Regions from separate parts of the Gordonia sp. UCD-TK1 genome, predicted to be linked through region 1. Evidence: riboswitches for the same ligand, from Rfam matches in the RefSeq annotation. Region 1 holds a riboswitch; the other holds the start of a gene.
What was found. A riboswitch is a leader RNA that binds a small molecule or an ion and turns the genes downstream of it on or off. The one in region 1 is predicted to bind thiamine pyrophosphate.

Region 1 (5,299 bases):
ACCGATGCGCCCGACGTACTCGCGGTAGTGCGGCCACAGGTCGTCGCGTGCCTGCGCGTCGGTGTCGGCGACATGTCCCGGTGAGTGCACGCCGACGGGCATCAGCGGTTTGTCCATCTCGCGCAGGGCGCGGTGATAGAGATCGACGTACGGCTTGAAGCGCAGTGGGTCGCCGCCGATGATCGCGAGCATGAGCGGCAGACCGTACGACGCGGCACGTACCACCGACTCCGGGCTGCCGCCGACCGCGATCCACGTCGGCAGGGGCGGGTTCTCGAGTTCGGGGTAGACCGTCTGGGACTGCAGAGGACTGCGCGTGGAACCCGACCAGGAGACCGGTCGGCCGGTGCGCAGTTCGGCGAACAGGGCCAGCTTGTCGCTGAACAGTTCCTCGTAATCGGAGAGGTCGAAACCGAACAGCGGAAACGACTCGGTGAACGACCCGCGCCCGAGGATCACCTCGGCACGACCCGACGACAACGCATCGACTGTCGAGAACCGCTGGAACACGCGGATCGGATCATCGGAACTCAGGACGGTGACGGCCGAACCGAGACGCATCCGGGTGGTGCGCGCCGCGATGGCGCCGAGTACGACCTCGGGTGCCGACACCGCGTAGTCGTCCCGGTGATGCTCACCGACACCGAGGAAGTCGACGCCGACCGTGTCGGCGAGGATGGCCTGCTCGAGCAGATCGCGCAGGGTCTGCGACCCCGAGCGCAATGTGCCGTCGGGTTCGGCGGTGATGTCCCCGAACGTGTCGAGACCGAGCTCGACCTTCTCGATACCTACCGGGTGAGATTCCATGTCGCCCTTCGCGAAGTTGTGATCGTGCGGGGCGAAATCGGAGGAATTGCGCCCGCAATGGTCTTTTCACACGATTTCACGAACATCTTTCCAGTTCGTCACGGTGTCGAGGTCGGTGCTGTGTAATGCTTCATAACGGTTCATGTGCTCGGCTCTGAACTCGCCGATTTCTTCTAGACAAGGGAGACACTCCGATGTGGGATTCATTCTGGGACTTCATCTGGTACACGATCGTCATCTTCGCGTTCGTGGCCTACCTGATCGTCCTGTGGCACATCATCAGCGACCTGTTCCGGGACAAGGCCGCGTCGGGCTGGCAGAAGGCGGCCTGGATTGTCTTCTTGATCTTCCTCCCGTACCTCACCGCCATCGTGTACCTGCTCGCCAAGGGCAAGGGGATGGCCGAGCGTCAGCGTGAGGCCTACAGCGAGGCCAAGCAGGCGTCCGACGAGTACATCCGGTCCGTCGCAGGCACCTCGCCGACCCAGCAGATCGCCGACGCGAAGAACCTGCTCGACTCGGGCGCGATCACACCCCAGGAGTTCGAGCACTTGAAGAGCAAGGCCCTCAGCGGAACCGCCTGACGGTCCCTCGACACAGACAACGCTCCCCGATGGCGCCGGTCGCCGTCGGGGAGCGTTGTCTGTTTCTCGGGTTCGGAACCGGCGTCGCGTCAGTCCGCCGACCCGACGCCCACACGCCACAGCGGATTGACCGGACCGTGGCCGGCGCCCAGTGGATACGCAGCGGCCAGGCAGCGGGTCACCCAGTCCTTGCCGAAGCCGACCGCCGCGGGAACGTCGTGCCCGTGGGCCAGCGCGCATGCGATCGCGGCGGCGAGGGTGTCGCCGGCGCCGTGGTCATGCGGGGTGTCGATGCGTTCGTGGCTGAGCTCGATGAACCGGTGGCCGTCGTAGAGCAGATCGGGGGAGTGGTCCGAGCTTCGTAGGTGCCCGCCTTTCACCAGCGCCCAGCGCGGCCCGAGATCGAGCAGCGCCCTGGCCGCGTCGCGTTGCGACGCGGTATCGGTGACCTCGATCCCGGTGATCAGGCGAACCTCGTCCAGGTTCGGGGTCACCACCGTCGCGAGGGGAAACAGGCTGTGCCGCAGGGTGTCGAGTGCCGAGTCGGCGAGCAGCTGGTTGCCGTGCATCGACGCGCACACCGGATCGACCACCAGCGGAACGGATGTGTCCCGGCCGATACCGCTCGTGCGGCACTGCTCGACGATGGCCTCGATGATGGGCGCCGACGCGAGCATCCCGGTCTTCGCCGCGGCCACACCGATGTCACCGGACACGGAGTCGATCTGCGCCGCCACGGTCTGCGGTGAGATCTCCTCGAACCCGCTCACGCCCACCGAGTTCTGGACCGTCACCGCGGTCACCGCGACACACCCGTGCACCCCGAGCAGGGCGAAGGTGCGCATGTCTGCCTGTATTCCCGCGCCCCCGCCGGAGTCCGAACCCGCGATCGTCAGGACCCGTACCGGGGCCGTTCCGGGCGGTGACAGCGGGAGTCCCGTGTAGGCCTGTTCGTCGACCGTGCGCTGATTCGCGTCGACTGTGCGTCGTCGTGCGTCGTCTGTGCGCATCAGGCGCCGCCGGTCGTCTGGAGCGGGAGGTACACGCGGTTACCGGCCTCGGCGAACTCGGCCGACTTCGCGGCCATGCCCTCGGCGATAGTCCGGTCGATGTCGTCCGCGGTGACGAGACCGTGCTCCTCGGCGTAGGCGCGGACGTCCGCCGAGATCCGCATCGAGCAGAACTTGGGTCCGCACATCGAGCAGAAGTGGGCGGTCTTCGCGGGCTCGGCGGGTAGCGTCTCGTCGTGGTATGCGCGCGCGGTGTCGGGGTCGAGGGCGAGATTGAACTGGTCGGTCCAGCGGAACTCGAAGCGCGCCTTGCTCAGTGCGTCGTCGCGTTCCTGTGCCCGCGGGTGGCCTTTGGCCAGGTCGGCCGAGTGCGCCGCGATCTTGTACGTGATCACGCCGACCTTGACGTCGTCGCGGTCCGGAAGTCCTAGATGCTCTTTCGGAGTCACGTAGCACAGCATCGCGGTGCCGGCCTGAGCGATCATCGCCGCGCCGATGGCCGAGGTGATGTGGTCGTAGGCCGGCGCGATGTCGGTGGCGAGCGGACCCAGGGTGTAGAAGGGGGCCTCCTCGCACAGCTCCTCCTCCAGGCGCACGTTCTCGGCGATCTTGTGCATCGGGACGTGCCCGGGGCCTTCGATCATGACCTGCACACCATGCGATTTGGCGATCGCGGTCAGCTCGCCGAGAGTGCGGAGTTCGGCGAACTGGGCCTCGTCGTTCGCGTCGGCGATCGATCCGGGGCGCAAGCCGTCGCCGAGGGAGAACGTGATGTCGTAGCGGCGGAAGATCTCGCACAACTCGTCGAAGTGCGTGTACAGGAACGACTCCCGGTGGTGCGCGAGACACCAGGCCGCCATGATCGAACCGCCGCGCGAGACGATGCCCGTCACCCGCTTCGCGGTCAGCGGAACGTAGCGCAGCAGGACACCGGCATGGACGGTCATATAATCGACGCCCTGCTCCGCCTGCTCGATGACGGTGTCGCGATACAGTTCCCAGGTCAGCGAGGCGGGATCGCCGTTGACCTTCTCCAGCGCCTGGTAGATCGGAACCGTCCCCACGGGGACCGGCGAGTTACGCATGATCCACTCGCGGGTGGTGTGGATGTCGGCGCCGGTCGAGAGATCCATGATCGTGTCGGCGCCCCAGCGGGTGGCCCACACCATCTTCTCGACCTCGTCGGAGATCGAGCTGCGCACCGCCGAATTACCGATGTTCGCATTGACTTTCACCGCGAAGTTCTTGCCTATGATCATCGGTTCGGACTCGGGGTGGCGGTGGTTGGCCGGGATGACCGCGCGGCCGATGGCGACCTCCGACCGGACCAGTTCGGCGTCGACGCCCTCCCGGGCGGCGATGAACCGCATCTCGTCGGTGATGATGCCGGCACGCGCCCAGGCCAGCTGGGTGCTCGCGCCGTCGATCGGGTCGGGCCGATGCCAGCTGTCGCGGGTGGGGGTGAGGCCCTTCTCGACGTCGATGTGCGCCGCCGTATCGGTGTAGGGGCCGGAGGTGTCGTAGACGTCGAGGTGTTCGCCGTTGGTGAGCTGGATTCGACGCTGCGGCACACGCAGGTCGTCGACGGCGAGGTAGTGCTTGGCGCTGCCCTCGATCGGGCCGAGGGTCAGGAACCCGGAATCGGCGGGTGCGCTGCTGTTGCGGGTGGTGGATACACGTGTGCCCATGGCTGGTCTCCCTACGCCGGCATTACCCGGACAGGTTCGAGCGGTCGGCGACCGCCCGTCGCCATCTCAGCCCTCGGTCATCGTGAGAGCCCCCGCGGTGTGTAGTTGTCGTGCGTCCGCCACCCTACATCGCATCGTCCGGTCGGGTCGTGCGGGTGGGGAAGACCGTATCGATTTGCGACGATCACACGATCGGGGTCGGCAGTTACGGTTCCGTAAGGTACCGTGTGACCCGGATCACAGGGGTGGCGCTGTCGCGTGTGGCAGGTACGCGCCGGTGATCCGATGTCCGCGATCACGAGGTGAGGAGGGTCGGGTGCTACGCAAGCATCGTCAGCGACCACCACAGTCGGCGAAGTCCATCCTGCAACAAATCTCGCAGGTGGTACACAATCCCGACCGCGACCGATTCGAACTCTGGGTCGCCGGCGACCTGGTCGGCGTGCTCGGTTATTCGACCGAGTCGGCGGACGGTCAGACCACCATCACCGTGCTGCACACCGTGCTCTACGACGAATACAGCGGACACGGACTCGCCACGCGACTCACCCGTAGCGCCGTGCACTACACCCGCGAACAGGGTGCCCGCCTCCGGCCGGTGTGCACGTTCACCAAGCGCTACCTCGACAGCCATCCCGGGATCGTGCCGCTCGCCCCGGTGTGAGGGTGGCTGGTTCCTGCGCTGCGTCACCAGGCCCTTCGAGGCTCGTAGACCTCGACGCGCTCCTTCGTCGCTTGCTCGGCCCGGTGGCTTTCGCTCCTCGCACCTCAGGGAGCGGGGGGACCTCAGCCGGTCGGTGGGGCCAGCAGCGTCTCTCGAAGCACCTTCTTGTCGATCTTGCCGACCGCGGTGACCGGCAGGGTGGTCACGACGCGGACCACGTCGGGCAGTTTGAAGGACGCGAGACCGCGTTCGGCGAGGAACGTACGGATCGTCGCCAGCTCGAGCGGCCGGCCCGCCGGGTGTTCGTGCGAGAGGACCACGGCGGCGCAGATCTTCTCGCCGAGTGCGTCGTCGGGGAGGCCGACCACCGCGACCTGCCGGACCGAATCGTGGGCGAGGAGGTTCTCCTCGACGTCGTCGGCGGCGACGTTCTCCCCGGCGCGCACGATGGTGTCCTTGATGCGGCCGGTCACGGCCAGGTGCCCCGACGGCAGCCGGGTGACCTTGTCCCCGGACCGGTAGAACCCGTCCGGTGTGAAGGACTTC
Region 2 (5,299 bases), on a different contig from region 1:
CGCGCTGTCGCCGTCTTCGGTGCCCTCGCGGACGTCGTCGACGATGTTGCCGATCTCGCTGGTCGCCGCGGAGAAGCTGCGCTCGAGACCGCCCTGATCACCGCGGCGGATGAGCGAGAGCGTCTCGGCCGACCGCGCCTGCTGGGTGAGGATCCGGGCGGCGGTCAGGTCGCGGAGCGGGTCGGCGCCCTCGGTGCGGGCGTCGCTGGTGGCGGCCACCGACATCAGACCGGAGGCGAGCAACCACAGGGTCCCGACGCTGAGGGCGAAGATGGCCGCCACGATGCCGATGTTGAACCGCCGCCGGGTCCGCCGCGCCAGGTAGCGCGACGTCAGGACAAGCGCGGCGAGCAGGAATAGCAGCGGCGCGTACACGGTCCAGGGTGGACGGGTGAGGGTTTGCTGGGGGTCGGCGATGGCCATCGATCGCCGTTCGTAGAGGCGCTGGGCGGCCGGAAGGATCTGGTCCTGCATCATCGACGACGCCTGGCCGAGATACGCCGACCCCACCGGGTTGCCGAGCCGGTTGTTCGTCCGCGCCGTCTCGATGAGTCCGCTGTAGACCGGGATCGAGGTGGACAGGGTCTCGAGATCGGCGCTGACCGCCTGCTCGGCCCGGTCCGACACCATGCCGGAACCGGGTTCGCTGGAGGTGCCGGTGGCCAGGATCAGCGACGACGACGCCGTCGCCAGCGCGTCGGAGTAGCGCTGCCGCAGATCGGGGGTCTCCAGTCCGCCGGAGATGAACGCCGCGTTCGCCGACGCGTCGGCGATCGACAGCGAGCTGTAGAGAACCTGCGCGGCCTCGGCGAGCGGTTCGGTCCGATCGATGAGGCGCTGCAGAGTCTGGGTGCGGTCTTCCAGGACCGTTGATGCGTACAGGCCGGTGCTCAGACAGCCGAGCGCCAGGATTCCGCAGATGATGATCAGCTTGCCCGGGGTCGTGACGGCGAAGTGGCGCAGGGTCTGGAACGGGGACTGGGCGCGTTCCCGGGCGGTGGCGACGAGTTCGCGTCGGTCGGCGAGCACCTGGCGGATCGGGGGCGAGGCCTGCGCCGGACGGATCGTGCGACCGCCACGCGTCAGCGCCGTCCGCACGGAGGACGCGTCGCCGGTCACCTACCTGATCCCTTCTCGAACGCTGGATCGTCTCCGGTGCGGTCCTACGGTCACCGGTTCCCCGTTCCGGATTCGCGTGACCGGGCGATCAACGTCAGGGGTTGTGTCATCTGGGTCATCGTTCACCGGGTCGTGCGTGTTTCACCCTATGTCATCGTGCCGGGTTCCTCCCGAGTCGATCGGCGCCGCGCCGCCGACCTCGGCGGTTCGCGCGTGCCGGGGTGCTCGCCGACGCACCTCGTGGTTCCGCGCCGCGATGAGAGGGCTTCGCGGTCTCCCTGGCAGGTGTTGCGCATCTCACTTACGGTGGAGGCACCCGGTCGGGGCGACCGGGTTGCGAGGAGGCGTGGTGCGCGGCGACGGCGACGGCTGGGTGATCGATCCCGACGGTTCTCGATACTGGGGTATCCACGGCGCGGCAGGTCTGCTGCTGCGGGCGCCGCTGCCGGAGGGAACCACCGGCGTACTTCTCCAGCACCGCGCGGCCTGGTCGCATCAGGGCGGTACGTGGGCGTTGCCAGGAGGGGCCCGCGACTCACACGAGGGCGCCATCGACACCGCGATCCGTGAGGCCGAGGAAGAAGCCGGCATCACCGCCGACGACCTTCGCGTCGTCGCCGCGGTCGTCACCCATGAAGCGCCCGGCGGGTGGACCTACACCACCGTCATCGCCGAGACCGACTCGCCGGTCCGCACGGTCGCCAACTTCGAATCCACGGAACTGCGATGGGTCGACGAGAAGCGCGTCGATCAACTCCCGCTGCATCCCGCGTTCGGACTCGCGTGGCCCGTTCTCCGCGAGCGGATCGCGATGTTGGATCCCCAGAGCTGAGCCCTCACACCCCGGCGCGGTCGGACTCCAGCAGTCGGTTCGCCCCGGCGACCAGCGCGTGGACGTTCGCCTCGTCGCTGCTCGCGCCCTCACCGACGGCCCAGGCCTGCCGGCCGTCGTGCTCGCACAGCAGGAACGTCGTGACCATGCCGTCGACGACCCGCTGGTGCAGCCGGACGATCTGAACCGGGGCGCCGACGTCGTAGAGGATCGAGGTCATCGCACCGACGGGGCCGGCGGCGACGGCGCTGCGGGACATGATGCGGTCGGCGATCGCGAGCGTCGCGCGGCACTCGACCAGGTCGCCCGAGCACGGGACGGCAGAGAAGGAGCCCAGCCGGATCGTGCCGCCACGGGAGTACTCGTCGGTGAATTCCTGCCAGGTCATCCCGGCGGCCTCCTCGTGCATCCCGGGGGGAAGCGGGCGGCCGAAACGTGCGGCGAAGTGGTCGCCGCCGTGCCGGTCGTCGCGCTCGGTCCACGAACAGGATCGACGAGGTAGATGAAAAGGGTGCATCTCGAAAACCGATTTCGGTCGAAGAACGGATGACCGACTGGAGAGCGCAACCGACCCGCAGCGGGGGGTCGGTCAGATTCAGACCCCGCTGCGGCGGGTTACGAGAACGCTCGTGATGCACAACATTATCGGTCCACCATAGACCCGCGACACCGACCGGGCAAACGTGTTTCCGCCAGGCGAACCGCTACAGCATCCCGGCGAGGTCGGTGGCTGCGGCGGCCGGGTCGGCAGCCGCGGTGATGGCCCGCACGACGACGATGCGCCGCGCCCCGAGCGCGGTGACCTCCCCGACGCGGCCGGCGTCGATCCCGCCGATGGCGAACCACGGCTTGGCTGATTGTGTTGCGGCCGTTGAGGACACGAGGTCGAGGCCGGCGGCGGCGCGGCCCGGTTTGGTGGGCGTGGTCCAGCACGGACCGACGCAGAAGTAGTCGACGTCGTCGTCGGCGATCGCGGCGGCAGCCTGCTCGGGGTCGTGGGTCGAGGCGCCGATGAGGACGTCCGGTCCGACGATCCGGCGGGCCGCCGACGGCGACAGGTCGCCCTGTCCGACGTGCAGGACATCGGCCCCGGAGAGCGCCGCGACGTCGGCCCGGTCGTTGACCGCAAGCAGGGCGCCATGCGCGTCGGCGACCTTCCGCATGCCCGCGAGGATCTCGAGTTCCTCGCCCGCCTCCAGGGTCCCGAACTCGCGCTCACCCGGCGAGTTCTTGTCGCGCAGCTGCACGATGTCGACGCCGCCCGCGAGCGCCGCGTCGACGAAGTCGAGCAGGTCACCGCGTTCGCGCCGGGCGTCGGTGCACAGGTACAGGCGGGCCGTGGAGAGCCGCCGGCGACGGTCCGTCGCGGAGCCGGGGTCCGTCGACGCGGAGCTGGTGCGGTTCGGGGTCGTCACGCCGACCAGGCTAACCGGACCCCCGACGCCCCGGCGTAGGGTGGATCGCACGAACACACGGGAGTCCGGATCGGCCGGGCTGAGAGTGCGGACAGAATCCGCTGACCGTCGAACCTGATCCGGGTCATTCCGGCGAAGGAAGGTGATTCCCAACGTGGATTCCCCACCGCAGCGCCCTGCCCACCGCGCCCTGACGGTCGTCGGGGGCGGTGTCATCGGGCTGACCTGTGCGCTCACCGCGGCCGACGCCGGATGGCGGGTTCGCGTCCTCGACGCCGGCACCGAGGAGCGCGCGTCCTGGGTCGCCGGCGGCATGCTCGGTTCACTCGGCGAGGGTCATCCCGGCGAGGACGCGTCCCTGGCCCTGTCGGTCGAGTCGGTCCGGCTGTGGCCGGCGCTCGTGAAGCGGCTCGACGACCCGGGTGTCGTCACCGCCACCGACTCGCTGTTCGTCGCGGCCTCGGCCACCGACATCGAGTACCTGCGGCATCTCGCCGACTTCGTCTGGGCCGGGCAGCCCGCCACCGATGCCGCGCTGCAGTCGGTGACCGGCCGCGACATCCGGACCCTGGAACCGTCGCTGAGCTCTCGACTGGTCGGTGGCTACCGCGCGGTCGGCGAGTGGTCCGTCGACAACCGGCGGCTGCTCGAGGCGTTGCGCGCCGCCGCGACGTCGGCGGGTGCCGAGTTGGTCTCCGCGCGCGTCGAATCCCTGGCCGACCTCGACGACCTCGGTTCCGACACCCAGATCCTGCTCGCCGCTGGACTCGGCACCGCGGCCCTCTGGCCGGGTGTGGACCTGCATGCGGCGAAGGGGGAGATCCTCCGCCTTCGCCGTACTCGCTGGTCGGTGCCGCCGCCCGGCCACGTCGTCCGGGCACGTCTCCACGGGCGGGCCGTGTACCTGGTGCCGCGCGAGGACGGAGTCGTCGTCGGCGCCACCCAGTACGAGGCCGAGGGGATTGCCGACCGCGCGCCGCAGGCCGGCGGGGTCGCGGATCTGCTCGCCGACGCGATCGAGGTCTTCCCCGGGCTGCGGACCTACGAACTGACCGAAGCAGGGGCGGGTCTGCGGCCGTGCACCGCGGACGGATTGCCGATCGTCACCCGTGTGGACACACGAACGGTCGTGGCGACCGGGCACGGGCGCAACGGGATCGTCCTCGCCCCGGGCACCGCCGCCCGCGTGTTGTCGATTCTGGAAGGAGCAGAGGAATGAGTATCACCGCCAGCATCACCGTCAACGGCAAGAGCGTCGACGTCGGAGCCGACACGTCGGTGCGCGACGTCGTCACCGGGCTGGGGTTGCCGGACCGGGGGATAGCGGTCGCGGTGGACGGCGCGGTCGTCCCGCGCGGCCGCTGGGACCGGCACACGATGACCGACGGTGCCGTCGTCGAGATCGTCACGGCGGTGCAGGGTGGCTGAGCTCGCCGATCTGAAGCCCGACGCCTCGCGGACCGAGCAGAGGTCCGGCGACGAGACGATCCCGGATGCGGACCATCTGCGCATCGCCGGTCGCGACTTCTCGTCGCGACTCATCACCGGCACCGGCGGCGCGTCGAATCTCGCGACCCTGGAACGCGCGCTGGTCGCGTCGGGGACCGAGCTGACCACCGTCGCGGTTCGGCGCGTCGACGCGGCCTCGGGCACCGGGGTCTTCGATCTGCTGCGCCGGCTCGACATCGCCGTCCTGCCCAACACCGCGGGCTGTCACACCACCGCCGAGGCGGTCCTGACCGCCCAGCTGGCGCGCGAGGCGTTCGAGACCGACTGGGTGAAGCTCGAGGTGGTCGCCGACGAACGCACCCTGATGCCCGACGCCATCGAACTCGTCGACGCCGCGGCCGGACTGGTCGCGGACGGCTTCGTGGTGCTGGCCTACACGAACGACGATCCGGTCCTGGCCGCGCGACTCGCCGATCTCGGTGTC

Region 2: it holds a riboswitch for thiamine pyrophosphate, as region 1 does, so the genes downstream of both, thiO (glycine oxidase ThiO) here and thiC (phosphomethylpyrimidine synthase ThiC) in region 1, are expected to answer to the same signal.

Annotation. Positions count from the first base shown of each region.
Region 1 covers NZ_LZMP01000014.1:30,377-35,675, reverse strand. The annotation lists gene A9310_RS10125 (LLM class flavin-dependent oxidoreductase) at 1-807, opposite strand, end outside; gene A9310_RS10120 (SHOCT domain-containing protein) at 1,002-1,391, shown strand; gene thiD (bifunctional hydroxymethylpyrimidine kinase/phosphomethylpyrimidine kinase) at 1,481-2,401, opposite strand; gene thiC (phosphomethylpyrimidine synthase ThiC) at 2,401-4,089, opposite strand; TPP riboswitch at 4,097-4,186, opposite strand; gene A9310_RS10105 (GNAT family N-acetyltransferase) at 4,406-4,753, shown strand; gene A9310_RS10100 ((2,3-dihydroxybenzoyl)adenylate synthase) at 4,876-5,299, opposite strand, start outside.
Region 2 covers NZ_LZMP01000013.1:201,465-206,763, forward strand. The annotation lists gene A9310_RS09635 (hypothetical protein) at 1-1,119, opposite strand, end outside; gene A9310_RS09640 (NUDIX hydrolase) at 1,469-1,951, shown strand; gene A9310_RS09645 (hypothetical protein) at 1,956-2,339, opposite strand; gene thiE (thiamine phosphate synthase) at 2,656-3,366, opposite strand; TPP riboswitch at 3,415-3,524, shown strand; gene thiO (glycine oxidase ThiO) at 3,521-4,585, shown strand; gene thiS (sulfur carrier protein ThiS) at 4,582-4,794, shown strand; gene A9310_RS09665 (thiazole synthase) at 4,853-5,299, shown strand, end outside.